DNA from 3 places in the Streptomyces sp. Y20 genome. Region 2 is predicted to be linked to each of the others. Evidence: riboswitches for the same ligand, from Rfam matches in the RefSeq annotation. Region 2 holds a riboswitch; each other region holds the start of a gene.
What was found. A riboswitch is a leader RNA that binds a small molecule or an ion and turns the genes downstream of it on or off. The one in region 2 is predicted to bind cobalamin.
Positions count from the first base shown of each region.

Region 1: it holds a riboswitch for cobalamin, as region 2 does, so the genes downstream of both, ACGFT1_RS09805 (HoxN/HupN/NixA family nickel/cobalt transporter) here and ACGFT1_RS30825 (CbtB-domain containing protein) in region 2, are expected to answer to the same signal.
Region 3: it holds a riboswitch for cobalamin, as region 2 does, so the genes downstream of both, ACGFT1_RS23975 (cobalamin biosynthesis protein) here and ACGFT1_RS30825 (CbtB-domain containing protein) in region 2, are expected to answer to the same signal.

Region 1 is NZ_JBIDDP010000003.1:324,632-331,025, forward strand. It holds gene ACGFT1_RS09780 (DUF4328 domain-containing protein) at 1-555, opposite strand, end outside; gene ACGFT1_RS09785 (DUF6445 family protein) at 597-1,280, opposite strand; gene ACGFT1_RS09790 (DUF4142 domain-containing protein) at 1,546-2,292, shown strand; gene ACGFT1_RS09795 (glycoside hydrolase family 13 protein) at 2,289-3,935, opposite strand; gene ACGFT1_RS09800 (ArsR/SmtB family transcription factor) at 4,016-4,366, opposite strand; cobalamin riboswitch at 4,445-4,630, shown strand; gene ACGFT1_RS09805 (HoxN/HupN/NixA family nickel/cobalt transporter) at 4,658-5,743, shown strand; gene ACGFT1_RS09810 (nucleoside hydrolase) at 5,751-6,394, opposite strand, start outside.
Region 2 is NZ_JBIDDP010000016.1:68,211-74,604, forward strand. It holds gene ACGFT1_RS30810 (histidine phosphatase family protein) at 32-622, shown strand; gene ACGFT1_RS30815 (hypothetical protein) at 632-976, opposite strand; gene ACGFT1_RS30820 (CbtA family protein) at 1,130-1,885, opposite strand; gene ACGFT1_RS30825 (CbtB-domain containing protein) at 1,908-2,129, opposite strand; cobalamin riboswitch at 2,165-2,316, opposite strand; gene ACGFT1_RS30830 (hypothetical protein) at 2,312-2,581, shown strand; gene mobF (MobF family relaxase) at 2,692-4,653, opposite strand; gene ACGFT1_RS30840 (hypothetical protein) at 5,511-5,903, shown strand; gene ACGFT1_RS30845 (hypothetical protein) at 5,910-6,394, shown strand, end outside.
Region 3 is NZ_JBIDDP010000009.1:289,191-295,584, reverse strand. It holds gene ACGFT1_RS23985 (anion permease) at 61-1,317, shown strand; gene ACGFT1_RS23980 (hypothetical protein) at 1,353-1,580, shown strand; cobalamin riboswitch at 1,711-1,853, shown strand; gene ACGFT1_RS23975 (cobalamin biosynthesis protein) at 1,966-2,910, shown strand; gene ACGFT1_RS23970 (cobyric acid synthase) at 2,907-4,415, shown strand; gene cobN (cobaltochelatase subunit CobN) at 4,412-6,394, shown strand, end outside.

The sequences.
Region 1 (6,394 bases), on a different contig from region 2:
CGGCCACACACCGGAGTAGGCGCGGGCGATGATCTCGTCCGTGGAGTCCTCGTAAACGAGCCCCACGCCGCTGAGCATCCCGATCAGCCACAGCGTCCACCACACGTCGACGCAGACGGGCAGCCTCCGCCCCGGCGCCGTACGCCGGAACGCGTCCGCGACGATGCCCCGCGGGAACCACAGGTTGACGAACGGCACGACCCATCCGAGGTACAGCCAGATCCCCGCGTACCTGGGCTCCTCCCCGGACAGCGCACGCGCGTTGTCCCGCAGCCGCGCCAGCCATGACAGGTAGAGCAGCGCGCAGAGGATCACCGCGCCGCCCCCGAGGGACGTGACGAGGTGGTACGAGTCCTCCAGCGAGTTCAGCGGGCGGTGGTTGCCGTCGCCCTGGTCCGGCGGCCCCGACGCCGGCTCCCCGGCCAGCGCGAGCCGCACCTCCCACACGGCCCGCGCCGCCCAGGCGGCCCCGGCGAGAAGCAGCCCCCCGGCTGCCAACCGGCCCGTCTTCTCCATGAACCGGCAGTCGGGAAGACGGCCACCGGCCTGGTACATCTGTTCGGTCATCTCCGAATCCTGTCACGCGCGGCAGGCGCTCATGCCATCCAGAAGAACACCGCTGTCATCCGCTTCTCCTCCAGCGTGCGCCCGGTATAACCGGTCGCGCTGTGCACGAGGTTGGCGTGGTAGAGCAGCAGGCGGTTGTACCGGTGCGGGACCCGGACGTCCTCCTCGAAGGCGTCCGGGGCGACGAACCGGGTGCCGAGGGCCTCGACGAGATTGGTGTGCGGGGCCTGGACGACGTTCCCTCCGAGCCGGCCGCCCGGCAGGTGCTGGCGGTAGAAGCTGGTGCCGCAGTCCTTGGGCACGCCGGGGTTGAGGTACAGGACGGCCGCGTACCGGCACAGGGCGCGGGAGTCGGTGTGCGGGCGGGGCTCGCCCTCCCCCTCGCCGACCACCTGGACGCAGTTGTGGTTGAGGGTGCCGCCGCCGGGCGCCCGCTGCACCCACAGGTCCTTCGCGCCGGTCGCCTTCTTCACCAGCCGTTCGATCCCGGCCAGTTCACCCGGCTCCAGGCCGGGCATGGCACGCAGCCCGGGCCAGCTCTCGGAGGTGTACGGATGCCCCTCGGTCCAGTCGTCCTTCGCCAGACACCGCTCCCGTACGGCGTCGATGCCGGGCAGGACGTCGTCCAGCACCCAGTAGTCGCGGCCCCGGGTGGGCCGGCGGTAGGGCAGGACGGGCAGCGCGGCGGGCCTGGGCGGCGGTTGCGGGGGCATGCGGCGAATCTAGGGCCGTGTCCGCCGGGCTTGTCCCGGGGAAGGGTCAACCTTTCGGCAACCGTTCGCCATGGTCACCAACACCTGGCAATTCCCGTGCGGCGATACGGGCATGCGCAGTTTTTACCCGCGCCGCAGAGACGAACCGCTCTCCCGTCCGTACTGCTGTGCGTCCCCACCGCCCGCCGCTCCCGCCGCGGGCCGGATCCACGATCGGACAGGAGGCACGGTGCGCTTTTCGCGGAACGCGACGGGAACTCTCTTCGTGGGCGGTGCGATGGCCCTGACCCTCGCGGCACTCGCCTACCCGGGCATGCTCGGGCTGAGCACCGTCTCCAGCTCCCCCACCCGGGTCATCGCCAACACCCAGTGGGGCCCCCTCACCGAGTCCGACCGGGACTTCGTGGTCAAGGTGCGGGCAGCCGGGCTGTGGGAGTACCCGGTGGGGCAGATAGGGCTGCAGAAGGGCAGCTCCAAGGGGGTGATCACGGCCAGCCGGCACCTGATCGACGGGCACGCGGCACTGGACACCACCTGCCGCAAGATCGCGCCCATGCTGAACATCACCCTGCCCAACATCGCGAGCCCCCAGCAGGAGGGGTTCGTCAACACGCTGAAGTCGGACAGCGGCAAGCAGTTCGACACCGACTTCGCCAACATCCTGCGCATGACCCACGGCGCGATCTTCAACACCATCGCCAAGATCCGGTCCACGACCAAGAACTCGCTGGTGCGGGCCCTGGCCGACCAGGCCAACGACACCGTGCTCGACCACATGACGGTGATGGAGAAGACAGGTCTGGTCGACTTCGACCAGACCCTGTTCCAGCAGACGACCCCGCCGAAGCTCCCCGACACCGACCTGACCCCGCCGCCCCCGGCCGCGGGCCAGCCGGAGGTGGTGCTCACCCCGCCACCGACCGCCACCTCCACCCCGGTGGACATCGACGGCATCGCCGGCGGCGGCAACGGCCCGGCACCGGGCGCGAGTCCGGGCCCGACGGTGCGTTAGGCCAGCCACACGGTGGTGTCCGGTGGCAGGCTGCCGCCGCCCGGGAGCGGGGTGCTGCTCAGCAGGACCTCGCCCGGCGGGAGCGGTACCGGCCCGGCACCGAGGTTGGTGAGGCACCGCCAGGCGTCGCCGCGGGTGAAGTCCAGCACCCCGGCGGGCGCCTCGGGCGTCCAGGTCAGCGTCTCGTCCTGCAGCAGCTTGCGGCGCAACCGCAGTGCGGTGCGGTACAGCTCCAGCGTGGAGCCCTCGGTGCCGGCCTGCGCCTCGACGGCGTACGCCGCGAAGGACTCCGGCTGCGGCAGCCAGGCGGCGCCGGGCCCGAAGCCGTACGACGGCCCGGTCGTCGTCCACGGCAGGGGCACCCGGCAGCCGTCGCGGCCCTTGCGGACGTGGCCGGTCTGCTCCCAGATCGGATCCTGGAGCACCTCGGTGGGCAGATCGGCGACCTCGGGCAGACCGAGTTCCTCACCCTGGTAGAGGTACGCCGAGCCGGGCAGCGCCAGCATCAGCAGGGTCGCGGCCCGGGCCCGGACGAGGCCCGCCGCCGGGTCGACCGCGGGCGCGGCGCCGCCGGACAGCAGCCAGGCGGCCGGGTCGGTGCCGGGCGGCAGCACGAGGCGGGAGGCGTGCCGGACGACGTCGTGGTTGGACAGCACCCAGGTGGCGGAGGCACCGACGGCCCGGGCCGTGGCCAGCGAGGCGGTGATGACGTCCCGCAGCTCCTCCGCGTTCCACGGCGCCCCCAGGTACTCGAAATTGAAGGCCTGGCCGAGTTCGTCGGGGCGGGCGTACAGGGCCCGGCGGGTGCCCGGCACCCAGGCCTCGGCGACGGCGGTGCGCGGCGGGCTGTAGGCGTCGAAGACCTTGCGCCAGTCGCGGTAGATCTCGTGGACCTCGTCGCGGTCCCAGTACGGGTGGCTGCCGGGCGGGACCGCCAGCAGGGCCTCCTCCCCGGACGCGCCGATGTCACCGACGTCCCGCAGCGGCTCGGTGAGGTCCTTCGCCAGGCCGTGGGCGACGTCGACCCGGAACCCGTCGACCCCCCGGTCGGACCAGAACCGCAGGGTGGTGCGGAAGTCGGCGCGGACCTCCTCGTTGTCCCAGTTGAGGTCGGGCTGTTCGGGGGCGAAGAGATGCAGGTACCACTCGCCGTCGGGCACCCGCTTCCAGGCGCTGCCGCCGAACAGCGACTGCCAGTCGCTCGGCGGGAGTTCGCCGTGCGCACCGCGGCCCGCACGGAAGACGTAACGGTCGCGGGCGGCGGAGCCGGGGGCCGCGCGCAGCGCCTCCTGGAACCAGGGGTGCCGGTCGGAGGTGTGGTTGGGGACGATGTCGACGACGAGCTTCAGGCCGAGCCGGTGCGCCTCGGTGACCAGGGCGCCGAAGTCGTCCAGGGTGCCCAGGCGCGGGTCGACGTCCCGGTGGTCGGCGACGTCGTAACCGCCGTCCGCGAGTTCGGAGGGGTAGAAGGGGCTCAGCCACACGGCGTCCACCCCGAGCGTCGCCAGGTGGTTCAGGCGCTCGGTGATGCCCTTCAGGTCGCCCAGGCCGTCGCCGTCGGCGTCCGCGAAGCTGCGCGGATAGACCTGGTAGATGACGGCCTGCCGCCACCAGTCGGGGTTCCTGGACGAGAGGTCTGCCATGCGGGCTCCCATGGACGGACGACGGTACGGACTCTGTATCTGTCCACCTTGCCCGGAAAGGGAACCTTTCTCGCGGCCGGTCAGGGGGCGCAGTGCTCCAGCAGGCCGCCCACCTGCGCGTCCACCACCCGGTAGCGCACCACCCGTCCCTCCTTCTCCCCCGCCACGACCCCGGCCGCCCGCAGCAGCCGCAGCGCCTGGGAGACGGCGGGGTCGTTCATGCCGGTGGCGATCGCGAGGTCGGAGACGGCGAGCGGGCCGGTGCGGTGCAGGGCGAGCAGCAGCGCGAGCCGGTTGGCGTCGGCCAGGAGGGAGAAACGGCCGGCCCAGGTGCGCAGGTGATCCGCGTCGCCGATGGCGGCGATCGCCTCGCACACCCGGTGACCGTCGATGGTGCGACGGTCGGCTCGGTCGGCAGGCACGAGATGCATGACGCCATCCTCGCAGGCACCGATGTGATCTTGAATACCTGCCCAGGTGCGCAGCTATGCAGACAACCGTCCGCCCCTCTACGGTGGGCGGGCCGTGGTGCTCGGGAAGTCGATGCAAGGTCGACGCGGCCCTCGCCACTGTGATCAGGGAGTTCCCGTTCCGTCCGGCAGCCGCCGGGCCACTGGTCGTACACGACCGGGAAGGCAGGAACGGCGGACGCGGACCTGTAAGCCAGGAGACCGGCCACGGCACTCACGAAGTGATCCACGAGGTGCTGGAGCGTGAACCTGATGGCCGATGCCGCGTCTTTCCGCTGGCGACGTGAGGACACCGTCAAGACGGCGGGGCTGATGGCGGTGATAGTCGCCCTGCACGTCGTCGCCTTCGGGATCCTCTTCCTCCTCGTCGCCCCCGAGCACTACCGGGTGGGCACCGACGTCTTCGGCGTCGGACTCGGCGTCACCGCCTACACCCTCGGCATGCGGCACGCCTTCGACGCCGACCACATCGCCGCCATCGACAACACCACCCGCAAACTGATGGCCGACGGCAAGCGGCCCGTGTCGGTGGGCTTCTGGTTCGCGCTCGGCCACTCCAGCGTCGTCGTCCTGCTGGCGCTGCTCATCGCGGGCGGCACCTCCCTCGCCGGGAAGGTCATGAACGAGGGATCCAGCACCCACCAGGTGCTCGGCGTCCTCGGGACCACGATCTCGGGCACCTTCCTGTACCTCATCGCGGCCCTGAACCTGGTCGCGCTGGTGGGCATCCTCCGGGTGTTCCGCGCCATGCGCGCCGGGGCGTACGACGAGAAGGAACTGGAACACCACCTGGACTCGCGCGGCTTCATGAACCGGCTCCTCGGCCGCCTCACCAAGTCCGTGACCAGGCCGGGCCAGATGTACCCGCTCGGCTTCCTCTTCGGCCTCGGATTCGACACGGCCACCGAGGTCACGCTGATGGTGATGGCCGGCTCCGGCGCGGCGGCCGGCCTGCCCTGGTACGCGGTCCTGTGCCTGCCGCTGCTCTTCGCCGCCGGAATGAGCCTGTTCGACACCCTCGACGGCACCTTCATGAACTTCGCCTACCAGTGGGCGTTCTCCAACCCCGTCCGCAAGGTGTTCTACAACCTCGCCATCACCGGACTGTCCATCGCCGTCGCCTTCTTCATCGGCACGATCGAACTGGTCGGCGTCCTGCACGAGAAGTTCGGCCTGCACGACGACCTCACCGGCTGGGTCGCCGGCCTCGACCTGGACAACGTCGGCTACGTCATCGTCGGCCTGTTCGTCGTCGTCTGGGCGGCGGCACTGACGTACTGGCGCCTCGCCAGGGTGGAGGAACGCTGGTCGGAACGGGTACCGGCCACCGCCGACTAGGGATGCCCTAGCGGCCGACGGTCTCCAGGTACAGCCGCACGTACCGGTCCACGTCCACCTCCAGCGCCACGTCCACGAGGGCCTGTTCACGGCGGCCTTCGTGGATCTCGGACTCGCCGGGGCGGGGCCGGCGGTCCACGACCGTCTGGCCCCGGGACGGGCCGGGGGCCAGGGTGACCTCCACCGGCAGCAGCCGGGTCGTGATGCCCTGCGGGTCGGCGACCGCGCACACCGCGCCCGCGTCACCGAGGCCGCCCGCCTCCTCCGCCTCGGGCGGCCCGCCCTGCGAGGTCGGCCGGTGGGCGAGGAGGTCGCCGGCCAGGCGGGTGCCGGGCTCGTCGCTCGCGCGCAGCCGGTGCACCTCCGGGCCGGGCACGACCACCTGCTGGAAGACGTCCAGGCCGTACATGGTGATCGGCACCCCGGCCGTCAGCAGGATCGCCGCCGCCTCCGGATCGTGCCAGACGTTGAACTCGGCGACCGGGGTGGCGTTGCCGACGGCCACGGCCCCGCCCATGAACACGATCCGCTCGATGTTCCGCGTCACCTGGGGATGGGTGCGCAGCAGCAGGGCGATGTTCGTCAGCGGGGCGGTCGGGACCAGCGTCACCGGGCGCGGGGAGGCGAGGATCTCCCGGTACAGCAGGGTGA
Region 2 (6,394 bases):
ACTCCATGACTCAGACGGCAGGAGCAACCGCGTGACCAGCCGCGTAACCCTTATCTCGCCCGCGACGAACCCGTCGCTGCGTCAGAACCGCTTCGACGACGGCCGAACCCCGCTCGACGACAACGGCGCTGCACGGGCCCGGGCGGCGGCCAGGATGCCGCGTTCGCCCGCCCGCGTCGTCACCTCTCCCAGCATGCGCTGCCGAGAAACGGCCGCAGCACTAGGACTGGGCGATGCCGAGCCTGTGGCAGAACTCGCCGGCCTGCACGTGGGCCGGTGGCAGGGCCGCACACTCGACGATGTCTCCGCGGCCGAGCCGGAGGCGGTAGTGCAGTGGCTCGCCGACCCGGCCTCAGCGCCCCACGGCGGGGAGTCGGTGCAGGAGTTGTGCCTGCGCGTCGGGCGGTGGCTGGACAGCACGTCCAAGGCGGATGGCCGCACGGTCGCCGTGGTGGAGCCGGATGTCGTACGCGCCGTGGTGGTGCAGGTCCTGGGAACCCCTGTGCCGGCTTTCTGGCGTGCCGATGTGCCGCCGCTCACGGCGACCGCGATCAGCGGAAGGACCGGACGCTGGAACCTGCGAGTGGGCCACCCGCTCGGTCCGCGGGACGCCCACGGCTGAGGGGCCCAGTCATTCGGCCGACTCCCGGTGACGGCGCAGCAGGGCGGCGATCGAGCAGTGCAGACACTCTGTCTCTTCCTGCTCGGCTGCATCGCCGGTGCGGCATGAGGCGGTGCAGCCCGACGGTGACACCTCGGCCACCGCGCAGCCGTCCTCGGGTACCGCGATGAGCGTCTCCAGGGACCGCAGCAGTTGCTCCGTTCGCTTGGCCTGCTGAGCGAGCACCCTGGCCCGGGCACTCTGGCCGCCGATCTGCCGACGGCTGGCGATCAGCTGCTCGTATTCCTCCAAGGTCAAGGCGACGGCCTCCCGGCCGCCGAGGGTGATATGGCGGGGCTGGGGGCGTCTGGCCACGTGAGTCCTCCGCTGCTCGCCTCGGCTGTCCCCGTCTGCGCGGCCTGGTCGGTCGGATCGTTGCGTCATGTCCGTGCACCGGACCGGGTGTCGGAAGAACGCGAAAGGGCCCCCGGATGGTTCCGCGGGCCCTCGCACGTGTGGCGGCTCATGTCAGTTGGGGGCGGCCACCGGGTGTCGCGCGGCGGAGGCCGTCGCGGGCTGGGGGTTCAGCAGCCGTTCTGCCAACTCGCCGAAGAGCAGGCCGAATCCTGTCCACAGCGTGATTTGGATGGCCAGCGCGGAGAGACGGAAGCGCCACAGCAGGGTGGCCGGGAACTCCTTCGGCACCTCGTTGACGACGGGCAGGAACGCGTACGCCAGCCCGATCACGAGCGCGAAGCCGGCCACCGCGATCACGGTCGACCACCAGGTGCCCAGGCCGGGCGTTAGGCGCTTGCCCAAGATGGTGGCGGCGATCGCGAGGAGGACGCTGAGCAGCATCATCAGGAAGTACAGCGTGGTCCGCTTGCCGATGGTGTCCGGGTTGCCGACGGAGGGCGGGTTGGCCGGGTACTTCAGGAACGGCACGACGTAGACGGCGAGCAGCGCGCAGCCGGACAGCAGCAGTGCGGTCGCGCGGGGGCCGAAGCGGCCGACGCGGCCGAGCGCGAAGGCGTAGGCGAGGGCGGCGATACCGCCGAAGGCGACCCCGTAGACGAGGACACCGGTGGCCAGGCCGGCGGTGGACTGCAGGGAGCGGGAGACGACCTCCATCTCGTGCTCGTGGGAGTGCGCCTCCTCGAAGCCGATCGCCTTGTCGACGTACGGCTCGCCGAGAAGGTAGGCAACGACCAGAGCGAGCACGCCGGCCACAAGGCCGGCGAGCATGCCGCGAACGAGAAGGTTTCTTACCGTTGCGGAGTTCATGAGGGTGTCGGTGTCCCTTGCGTCAGTGGCAGGGGAAGCCGAGCAGGTGGCGGGCGTCGTGCACCCACTCGTGGACGCCCGTGCCACTGAACACGGAAGTGGCGCCCTGCTCGGCGCCGACGAAGTACAGCAGGACCAGCATCAGGATGCCGAAGAAGACCGCCCACGGGGCGATCGCGCCGATCGGCAGCTTGGCGGGGAGAGCGGGAGTGGTGGCAGTCGGCTGGGCGACATGCTGCGCCATGGCAGGGCCTCCTCTGGGAGTTCGCGTCCCATCTCGGTGGTGCGCATGACGACGGCAACGGGTCTGACTCGCCGCCACCCCATGCGGGGCGGAGACACACAGTGGCGCGACCGTTCCGGATTCCCACCGGCTTCCGTCTTGCCGTCGTCGATATCCCACCGACCGTACCGTGTGTCGCGAACATGGCCAATACCGCGCACCGTGCCGCTGTGCAGGCCGCGTTCTACAGCCCCGCGCACCGTCACGCCCGGCAGATCGCGGCCTCGCTCCCCGAACTCGACATCTCCACCTCGCTCCCCAAGATCGATGTGCCCGTCGTCGTGTACCGCCCAAGCGTTCGTGAGCAAGTGGTGGACGAAGGCGATGAGCAGGCACAGGTCTTGAATGCCCCAAAGGCTCCCGAAGCCGAGCAGGACAAAGCACAAGCAGACGGTGACAACGCAAGCGAGTGATCGAGCGGTTCGCCGCACCGGGCCCGGCTGAGCGGGCTCCCGTCCCAGCTCGGGGGAAACACGGGAGGGGAGCCCTACGTCCATCTTCCTCGCCGTGCGGCCGTACGCGCTCATCGGCCAGCTTGTGTCCCGCGGTGCGGGTCCGCATGCCGGTGCGCGCGCTGGTCGTCCTCGTGCACCGGGTGCGGTGCGCCGGTGTGCTTCCCGTCGGCGTAGCGGTCCATGGTGGCGCGGGCTCGGTCGGCCGCCGTGGCGAAAGCGTCCTGGAGATGCCGCAGCCGCTCGGCTGTGAGGTCGAGGGCCTCCACGTCGGTGCGGGACTCCTTCAGCGCCCGCAGCGCCGTCATGTCGACCACCTCCCGAGGTTCGACCTCCGGCTCCTGGTCGTCGTGCTCGGGGTCGGCGGCCGGGGCCGCGAGTAGTTGCTCGGGCATCGCCGCCTGCTGGTGTGCGACGACGTCGTACGCCCGACCCCGCACGGCGGCGGTAGTGGTGGTGCGTAGCTTCTCCCGCACCACCGCAACGGCGAGGACAGCCCGCTCGTACAGAAGCGGGAGGCGGGGTATCTCCCACTCCCCCGCATCTTGGCCTGGAGGCCGGGGCGCAGCCGGCTCGCCGGGATCTGCCGGGGGCTGCCGGTCCGGGCCAGGCGCGGGTGCCAGGGGGCGCCGGGCGGGGAGGTCGGACAGCGCCCACCGGGCGGTGTAAAGGCGGTAACCGGATTCCAGGCCGCGTACGGTCTTCGGTTCGCTGATGTCCAGGCAGTGGGTGGAGATGGCGGCGGCCACCTTTCTGTCGTCCAGGCCGGGGTCGCGGCGGCGGCCGCGCAGGACGAGAGCGAGGTGGCGGCGGGCTTCGGCGAGCAGGTGCCGACGGTGAAAGCGGCCGCCTTCGTTCATCACGAACACGGTCGCGGCGACGTCGACGGCCGCCAGGGCGACGTCGGCCACGACGGCGACGCGGGCCCGGATCGCGGCAGCCGCGGCGCGGGCGTACTCGAGGAGGGAGTTGATGATGTCGACGGCCACTCCGGAGGTGCGGATCGCACTCTCCTTCCACTCCTTGCCCAGCTGCGCGAGCGGCCGGGGCTTCTGCCTGGGCGGGCGGGTCTTGCGGGCGGCCATCTGGTTCAGCTTGGCGCGGGCCCGCTCGGAGACCACGGGCAGGAACTTCAGCTCGCCGTCGTCGTCGACGGCGGTGACGTACTCGTGCTCCAGGTCCTCGCGGCAGGCGGCGATCTGGTCGCTGCGCCGGGAGGTCCAGCGGATCAGCTCGTGCGGCACCCCGGCAATCTCCATCACGGGCCGGCACCCCGGGGTGACGGTGCGCGGCTCGGTCGCGAGCCCGAGTTCCTCGCAGACCTCAGCGGCCACGAGCTCGTTGTAGAGCGCTGAGGCGGCCACGGTGTTCTCGTGCAAGGCCAGGGTGTGGATCGACCCCCACTTCCCGTCCAGGCGCTGCCCCTTCACGGACAGAATCAGATGGTCATGGAGCAAGGGCATCCCGGAGCGTGCCTCGTAGTGGCGGAAGCGCGCGGCGACCAGACCGCCGGGCGGCCGCACCCGGTAGATGCCGTCCTTGCCGTAGCGGATCACCGCCACCTCGTCCTCGATCCACTCCAGCACCCGCTCGATCGCGCGCTCGTGCGCGGCCTCGATCACCCGCCGGGTCTCCTCATCCCCCAGCGCCCACAGCAGGTAGATCGTCGGCTGCGGCCGGAACACGAAATCGACACCGGTAACCGTCACGCGGCGTCCGAGGGCGCCGGCCTTGAACGCCTTCTCCGGGGACGCGCCCTGGGCGAGCAGGTCGGCCTCGATCCGGTCCGCGTACGGGTGGCGTCCCCGCTCGCCGAACAGGTTCCGCAACTGGCTCTCCGTGACTTCCTCACCCGGCGCCAGTCCGAGCACGGCCAAGCCGCGCCCCATCCATCGCCCGACCGGGACACCGGCCTGCTCCTGGACGGCGCGCAGCGGCGTGCGGGCTGGGCGCCGACCGTCACCGACAACGGTCTCACGCAGGTAGTAGCTGTACATCTGACCGGCCCGGATGACCTTGATATCTGCTGTCATGGAGCCAAGAAAAGACCGATCAGCGAGACGTCCCGCCAGGCGGGAGCAACGGCCGAACTTTCTTCTCGGGTGCCCGTCAGGCGGGAGGCGGCTCCAGGCCGGAAGCAAATGTCATCGCTCTCCGGCAGCCCTCACACCACTCCCCGGACAACACCAATAAGCACCACCGCACACCAAGGAACGCGCACCGCAAGGAAGCACCGCCTACAGCAGCCCCCGGCACCCGTCGGGGACTTCGTCGTGCTGCCCGGAGGAGACCACCGTGCCCACCTTCGAGACCCTCCCCCGCTTCACCGCTGACCTCCAGCACCTCACCCCGCCCAGCGCCGGCGCTTCCGCAGCGTCGTCCTAGACGCCTTCGTGCCCGACCTGCACCCCGGCCGCCAGTTCCGCCCGGGGTTACGGGAGCCGCGCAGGTTCCCCGGATCCTGGATGAGGTTAGGAGGGAACCCGCACGCGCGGCCTTCAGCGAGACGGACCGACGTGCGGGTTCTTGTCGCCGCTCAGCAGGTGCGAACCGCGGTGAAGCCGCTGTCTCACGCCTTCAGGTGAACTTCAGGAACGGAAACGTTCATTCGCCCGGTCTTGTAAGTGTTGTAGGCAATTCTGGCGGTCCTCCGACGGAAGGCTTGCCCATGCGGCGTCGTGCTGTGATTGCTACCGCCCTGGCTTCCCTGTCCGCCCTTGCCGTGTCTGCAGCTGTCGCTGCGGGACCTGTGATGCCTGTTGCCGGGACGGTCACATGGTGCTTGTCTTCTGCGGCGGCTCAGCATCTGGCGGATGACGGAGTCGCGGTGTCGGCTGGCGCTCCTGCTGTGCTCGACTCTTCGGGGCTGGCCCCGTGTGTGCAGTGGCCGATGAAGGGCAAGATCAGTCTCGACCTGACTGCGGGGTCCTGGACGGCGGATGGCGGTATGACCTTCACCAGGGCCTCGGACGGGCGCAGTCTGCGCTTTACCGGGGCGCACGGTGACATGGCGCGGCGGTCGATGTCGGTGGATGCGGCTGTGGGAGATGCAGCGGCGCAGTCGGTTGACCTCTCCACGTACGAGCTTGACATGACGAAGGTGACGGTCACCATGCCGTCCGTAAACTCGCCTGGCTCGGTCGAGGGCAAGCCGTTCGACACGATGCTGACGCAGGAGGGTGCGGCGGTGTTCTCTCAGGCGTTCGGTGCGGCGCCGGTTCCCGCTGGGGACAGCCTGGCCACGCTCGCGGGCCGTGTCGATGTCGTGCCGGCTCTGGGCTGAGCTCGGATGCTGGGGGAGTCTGGCGTCGTACCTGGCTGTCGCGGCATCCCGGGTGGTGTCCAGGCTGAGAAGGTCAACGCCGCGGTGCTGGCGTGGGCACAGGATCTGGGACTGGTTGCCGGCGCTTTTGAGGAGAAGCGTCTGGTGGCCATGCGGCTGGGTGAATTCGCCGGTTTGGCCGTGCCGGGGGCGAGCGTCGGCGATCTGGAACTGACCGCCCAGTGGGCGGCGTTCATCTGTCTGGTCGACGACCGGTTCGACCGTACCTGGGTCGATGTCCATGCGGAGGACGTCGCGTCGCTGTTCAACCGGTTACTGAAGGTGCTCACCGGCAGCGACGCGGCAGGATCGGGCCGCGGAGTCGAGCAGGCCCTGGATGACCTGTGGCGGCGTACGGCTCCGCGGATGTCCGCTCAGTGGCGGGAGCGGTTCATTGCCGACTACCGGGACTTTGCCCTGGCCACACGTGAAGAGGCCACCAACCGCACAGA
Region 3 (6,394 bases), on a different contig from region 2:
CCGTTCACCCAGATTGCCTACGTTCAGCCTGCCAATGACCTCGAACGATTGCCTGGGTAAATGGAAAGCTTCTCGCTGATCCTCGCGATAGTGGTGGTAACCGCTCTCGCGTTCGATTTCACGAACGGTTTCCACGACACCGCGAACGCGATGGCCACCACCATCTCCACGGGCGCCCTGAAGCCCAAGATCGCGGTGGCCCTGTCCGCCGCCCTCAATCTTGTGGGCGCCTTCCTCTCCGTGGAGGTCGCGAACACGATCTCCAAGGGGCTCGTCGACGAGAGCGGCATCCGTCCCGAGGTCATCTTCGCCGCCCTGGTCGGCGCGATCCTCTGGAACCTGCTGACCTGGCTGGTGGGCCTGCCCTCCAGCTCCTCGCACGCCCTGATGGGCGGCCTGATCGGTGCCACCGTCGCCTCCGCCGGCTTCGGCGCCGTCCACGGTGACGTCCTGGTCACCAAGGTGCTGCTCCCCGCGGTCGCCGCGCCGGTCGTGGCGGGCCTCGCCTCGCTGCTGGCCACCCGGTTCTCCTACGGCATCGGCGGCACCGCCGACGGCGAGGCCACCCGCAAGGGCTACCGCGCCGGCCAGATCGCCTCCGCCGGCCTGGTCTCCCTGGCCCACGGCACCAACGACGCCCAGAAGACGATGGGCATCATCACGCTCGCCCTCGTCGCGGGCGGCTCCATCGCCCCCGGCTCCAACCCTCCCACCTGGGTGATCCTCTCCGCCGGCCTGGCCATCGCGCTCGGCACCTACATCGGCGGCTGGCGCATCATCCGCACCATGGGCAAGGGCCTGACCGACCTGGAGCCGCGCCAGGGCTTCGCCGCCCAGACCAGCGCCGCGACCGCCATCCTGGCCTCCGCCCACCTCGGTTTCTCCCTCTCCACCACCCACGTCGTCTCCGGCTCGGTGATGGGCGCCGGCCTCGGCCGCAAGGGCGGTGTGGTCCGCTGGTCCACCGCGACCCGCATGTTCATCGCCTGGGCGCTCACCCTCCCGGCCGCCGCGCTGGTCGGCGCGGGTGCCGAGTCCGTCACCGGCCTGGGTGACTGGGGCACCGCCGCCGTCGCCCTCTTCCTCGTCGCCTCCAGCGCCGCGATCTGGAAGTTCTCCCGCCGCGAGGTCGTGGACCACACCCACGTGGCCCAGGAGGCCGGCGAGCCGGCCGGTGTGGTCACCACCGCCATCGCCGCCGTGACCCCGCCCCCGGCCGGTCCGGTCGCCATCGACCTGGACATCGCCTTCCCGCAGCAGGCCGCCGTCCCGGCCGCCGAGCCCGCTGCCCCGGCCGCCCCGGCCGCCACCGTCTGAGCCCGGTCACCCCGGTTACCGAAGGAAGCATCCCCATGAAGATCGACTGGGCGGCTCTCGGCTCCGTCTTCGGAGTGAGCCTCGTGGCCACCGTGGGCCTGGTGTCCCTGTTCACCCTCGGCATCGCGGGCCTGAACCGGCGCGAGAAGGCCGTGGCGCAGGGCGGCACCGCCGGCCTGGCCGTCACCGGCGCCTACCTCTGCTTCGCGGCCTGCGCGGCGGCGGTGGCGTACGGCATCCACCTGGTCGTGGCCAAGTCCTGACCCCGACCCTCCGAGGCTCCCCCGCACCGGTCGTGCGGGGGAGCCTCTGCCTTGTCCCCGCCCGTCCCACGGGTCCCGCGGTGTGGGGATGGGCACACTCTCCCCACGCAGGTCAACGGCAAGTTGACGGCCCTTCCGGGCGCGTGGTGGACTGCCCAGGCCATGTACGGCGGCAGAAGAGGAAGCCGGTGCGAATCCGGCGCGGTCCCGCCACTGTCACCGGGGAGTCATCCCCGGGAGCCAGGAACTCTCGCCGCCGATTCACGTCGAACCAGGGCGCGGACACCCTGAGTGAGGACCTACAGCGACATGCTCGGCTGCCCATCGAGGACCCGTTCGAGGACCCGTACCCGGACCGCTCCCGCCCCCGCGGCCGGCTGAGCCGATGGGTGCCGATCGCACTTACGCGTACGGCGCCGCCGCCGGCCTCCTGGGTGACCTGCTCCTCGGCGATCCGCGCCGCGGGCATCCGGTCGCCGCGTTCGGCCGGGCGGCCGGAGCCGTGGAACGCGTCCTGTGGCACGACCACCGCGGGTGGGGTGCCCTGCACACCGCCGTGTGCGCCGGCGGCGCGGTCGCGCTGGGCACGCTGGCCGCACGCGCCGCGCGTCCCCGTCCCGCCGTCTCCGCCGCGCTGACCGCCGCCGCCACCTGGGCCGTCGTCGGCGGCACCTCGCTCGCCCGCGAGGCCCGCACCGTCGGGCGCGCGCTGGAGACCGGGGACGTCGAGGCCGCCCGGGCCCGGCTGCCCCACCTGTGCGGCCGGGACCCGCAGGCGCTGGACGCCGACGGCATCGCCCGGGCCGTGGTCGAGTCGGTCGCCGAGAACACCTCCGACGCCGTGGTCGGCGCCCTCGTCTGGGGCGCGGTGGCCGGAGTTCCGGGGCTGCTCGGATTCCGGGCGGTCAACACCCTGGACGCGATGGTGGGCCACAGGTCGCCCCGCCACCGCCGGTACGGCTGGGCCTCCGCCCGCCTCGACGACGTCGCCGGCTGGCCCGGGGCCCGGCTCACCGCCGTACTCGCCACCCTCGCCGGACCCGATCCGCGCGGCGCCGCGCGGGCCTGGCGGGCCGACGCCTCCCGGCACCCGAGCCCCAACGCCGGGCCGGTGGAGGCCGCGTTCGCGGGCGCCCTCGGCGTACGGCTGGGCGGGACGCTCTCCTACGGCGGCCGGGTCGAACACCGGCCCGTGCTCAACGGCGGCACCGGACGGCCCGTCCGGGTCGCCGACATCGACCGGGCCGTACGGCTCTCGCGCCGCGTCGGCCTGCTCGCGCTCGGCACCACGTTGGCCGCGCGCGGCCTGATGAAGGGACGTGGGAAGTGAACGGGGGTCTCCTCGTCGCCGGCACCACCTCCGACGCCGGCAAGAGCGTCGTGACGGCCGGGATCTGCCGCTGGCTGGTCCGCCAGGGCGTGAAGGTGGCGCCTTTCAAGGCGCAGAACATGTCCCTGAACTCGTTCGTCACCCTGGAGGGCGCGGAGATCGGGCGGGCGCAGGCCATGCAGGCGCAGGCCTGCCGGGTCGAGCCCACCGCGCTCATGAACCCGGTGCTGCTCAAGCCGGGCGGCGAGCAGAGCAGCCAGGTGGTGCTGCTCGGCAAGCCCGTCGGGGAGCTGAGCGCACGCGGCTACCACGGGGGGCGCCAGCAGCGGCTCCTCGGCACGGTGCTGGACTGCCTGGCGGAGTTGCGGGGCACGTATGACGCGGTGATCTGTGAGGGGGCGGGCAGTCCGGCCGAGATCAACCTGCGGCGGACGGACATCGTCAACATGGGCATCGCCCGCAACGCGCGGCTGCCGGTGCTGGTGGTGGGCGACATCGACCGCGGGGGCGTCTTCGCGTCCTTCTTCGGCACCGTCGCCCTGCTCTCCCCCGAGGACCAGGAACTGGTCGCCGGGTTCCTCGTGAACAAGTTCCGCGGCGACGTGTCGCTGCTGGAGCCGGGCCTGGACATGCTGCACGGGCTCACCGGGCGGCGGACGTACGGCGTCCTGCCCTTCCGGCACGGCCTCGGCATCGACGAGGAGGACGGGCTGAGAGTGTCCCTGCGGGGCACCGTGCGCGAGTCCTCGGTGACGCCCCCGGTCGGCGCGGACGTGCTGCGGGTCGCCGTCTGCGCAATCCCGCTGATGTCCAACTTCACCGACGTGGACGCCCTCGCCGCCGAACCGGGCGTCGTCGTGCGCTTCGTGGACCGCCCGGAGGAGCTGGCCGACGCCGACCTCGTGGTGGTCCCGGGTACGCGCGGCACCGTGCGGGCGCTCCAGTGGCTGCGGGAGCGCGGACTGGCGGACGCGCTCGCGCGGCGGGCCGCCGAGGGGCGCCCCGTGCTCGGCATCTGCGGCGGCTTCCAGATACTCGGCGAGCACATCGAGGACGAGGTCGAGTCCCGCGCCGGACACGTCCCCGGACTCGGCCTGCTCCCCGTCCGGGTCCGCTTCGCCCGCGAGAAGACCCTCACCCGGCCCGTCGGCGAGGCCCTCGGCGAGCGGGTCGAGGGGTACGAGATCCATCACGGGGTCGCCGAGGTCACCGGCGGGGACGCCTTCCTGGACGGCTGCCGCGCCGGCCGGACCTGGGGCACCCACTGGCACGGCTCGCTGGAGTCGGACGGCTTCCGGCGGGCCTTCCTGCGCGAGGTGGCCGCCGCCGCGGGCCGCCGCTTCGTGCCCGCGCCGGACACCTCCTTCGCCGCGCTGCGCGAGGAGCAGCTCGACCGGCTCGGCGACCTGATCGAACAGCACGCGGACACCGACGCGCTCCGGCGGCTCATCGAGTCGGGCGCGCCGCAAGGACTGCCTTTCATTCCACCGGGAGCGCCCGCATGAGCACAGTGTTGTTGTTGTCGACCGCCGACACGGATCTGCTGGCGGCCCGGGCCTGTGGCGCCGGCTACCGCATCGGCAACCCCACCCGGGTCGACGTCGCCGCGGAGCTGCCGGCCCTGGTCGAGGGCGCGGACATCGCCGTCGTACGGCTGCTGGGCGGCAAGCGCGCCTGGGAGGACGGGCTGGCGGTGCTGCGGACGTCGGGGATCCCGACCGTGCTGCTGGGCGGCGAGGCCGTCCCGGACGCCGAGCTGATGGCCGAGTCGTCCGTGCCGGCCGGTGTGGTCGCCGAGGCGCTGAAGTACCTGGTCGAGGGCGGCCCGGAGAACCTGCTGGAGCTGTCCCGGTTCCTGTCGGACACCGTGCTGCTGACCGGTGAGGGCTTCGAGGGGCCGCGCGGGATGCCGGAGTACGGGGTGCACGGCGACCGCCCGGTCGTGGCCGGCCGCCCGACCGTGGGCGTCCTCTTCTACCGGGCCCACGAACTGAGCGGCAACACCGCCTTCGTGGACACGCTGTGCGACGCGATCGAGGCGAAGGGCGCCAACGCCCTGCCCGTGTACTGCGGTTCGCTGCGCGGCGCGGACGCCGGGCTGTACCGGCTGCTGGAGCGGGCCGACGTGCTGGTGGCCACCGTCCTCGCGGCCGGCGGCACGCACGCCTCCCAGGCCTCGGCGGGCGGCGACGAGGAGGCCTGGGACATCGGCGCCCTCGCCGACCTGGACGTGCCCGTCCTCCAGGGCCTGTGCCTGACCTCCTCGCGGGCCGCGTGGGAGGAGTCCGACGCGGCCCTGTCCCCGATGGACGCGGCGATGCAGGTCGCGATCCCGGAGTTCGACGGCCGTCTCGTCACCGTCCCGTTCTCCTTCAAGGAGCAGGGCCCGGACGACGTGCCGGTGTACGTCGCCGATCCCGAGCGGGCCTCGCGGGTCGCCGGGATCGCCCTGCGGCACGCCCGGCTGAAGCACAAGCCGAACGCCGAGAAGAAGATCGCCCTGGTCTTCACCGCGTACCCGACCAAGCACTCCCGGGTCGGCAACGCGGTGGGCCTGGACACGCCCGCGTCCGCGGTTCGAGTGCTGGACGCGCTGCGGGACGCCGGCTACTCCCTGACCGAGTACCCCGCCGGCGGCGACGAGCTGATCCACCGGCTGATCGAGGCCGGCGGCCACGACGTCGAGTGGCTGACGGAGGACCAGCTGGCCGCCGCGCCCGCCCGGGTGCCGCTGGCCGACTACCGGTCCTGGTTCGAGAAGCTGGACCCGGGGCTGCGGGATGCGATGACCGAGGCGTGGGGCGAGCCGCCGGGCGGTCTGTACGTGGACGGCGACGACATCGTGCTGGCGTCGCTGCAATTCGGGAACGTCGTGGTGATGATCCAGCCGCCGCGCGGCTTCGGCGAGAACCCGATCGCGATTTACCACGACCCCGACATGCCGCCCTCCCACCACTACATGGCGGCCTACCGGTGGCTGGAACACGGTTTCGGCGCCGACGCGGTCGTGCACATGGGCAAGCACGGGACGATGGAGTGGCTGCCGGGCAAGGGCCTCGGGCTCAGCGCCGGCTGCGCGCCGGACGCGGTGCTCGGCGACCTGCCGCTGATCTACCCGTTCATCGTGAACGACCCCGGTGAGGGCACCCAGGCCAAGCGGCGCGGGCACGCCACGGTCGTCGACCACCTGGTCCCGCCGATGGCCCGCGCCGACACGTACGGCGACCTGGCCAAGCTGGAGCAGCTGCTCGACGAGTACGCCCTCGTCAGCGACCTCGACCCGGTGAAGGCCCCGGCCGTCCGCGCCCAGATCTGGACCCTGGTCAAGGCGGCGGAGCTGCACCACGACCTGCACGTGGACGAGCAGCCGGACGACACCGCGTTCGACGAGTTCGTCATGCACATCGACGGCTACCTGTGCGAGATCAAGGATGTGCAGATCCGGGACGGACTGCACATCCTCGGCGGCGGACCCGTCGCCGAA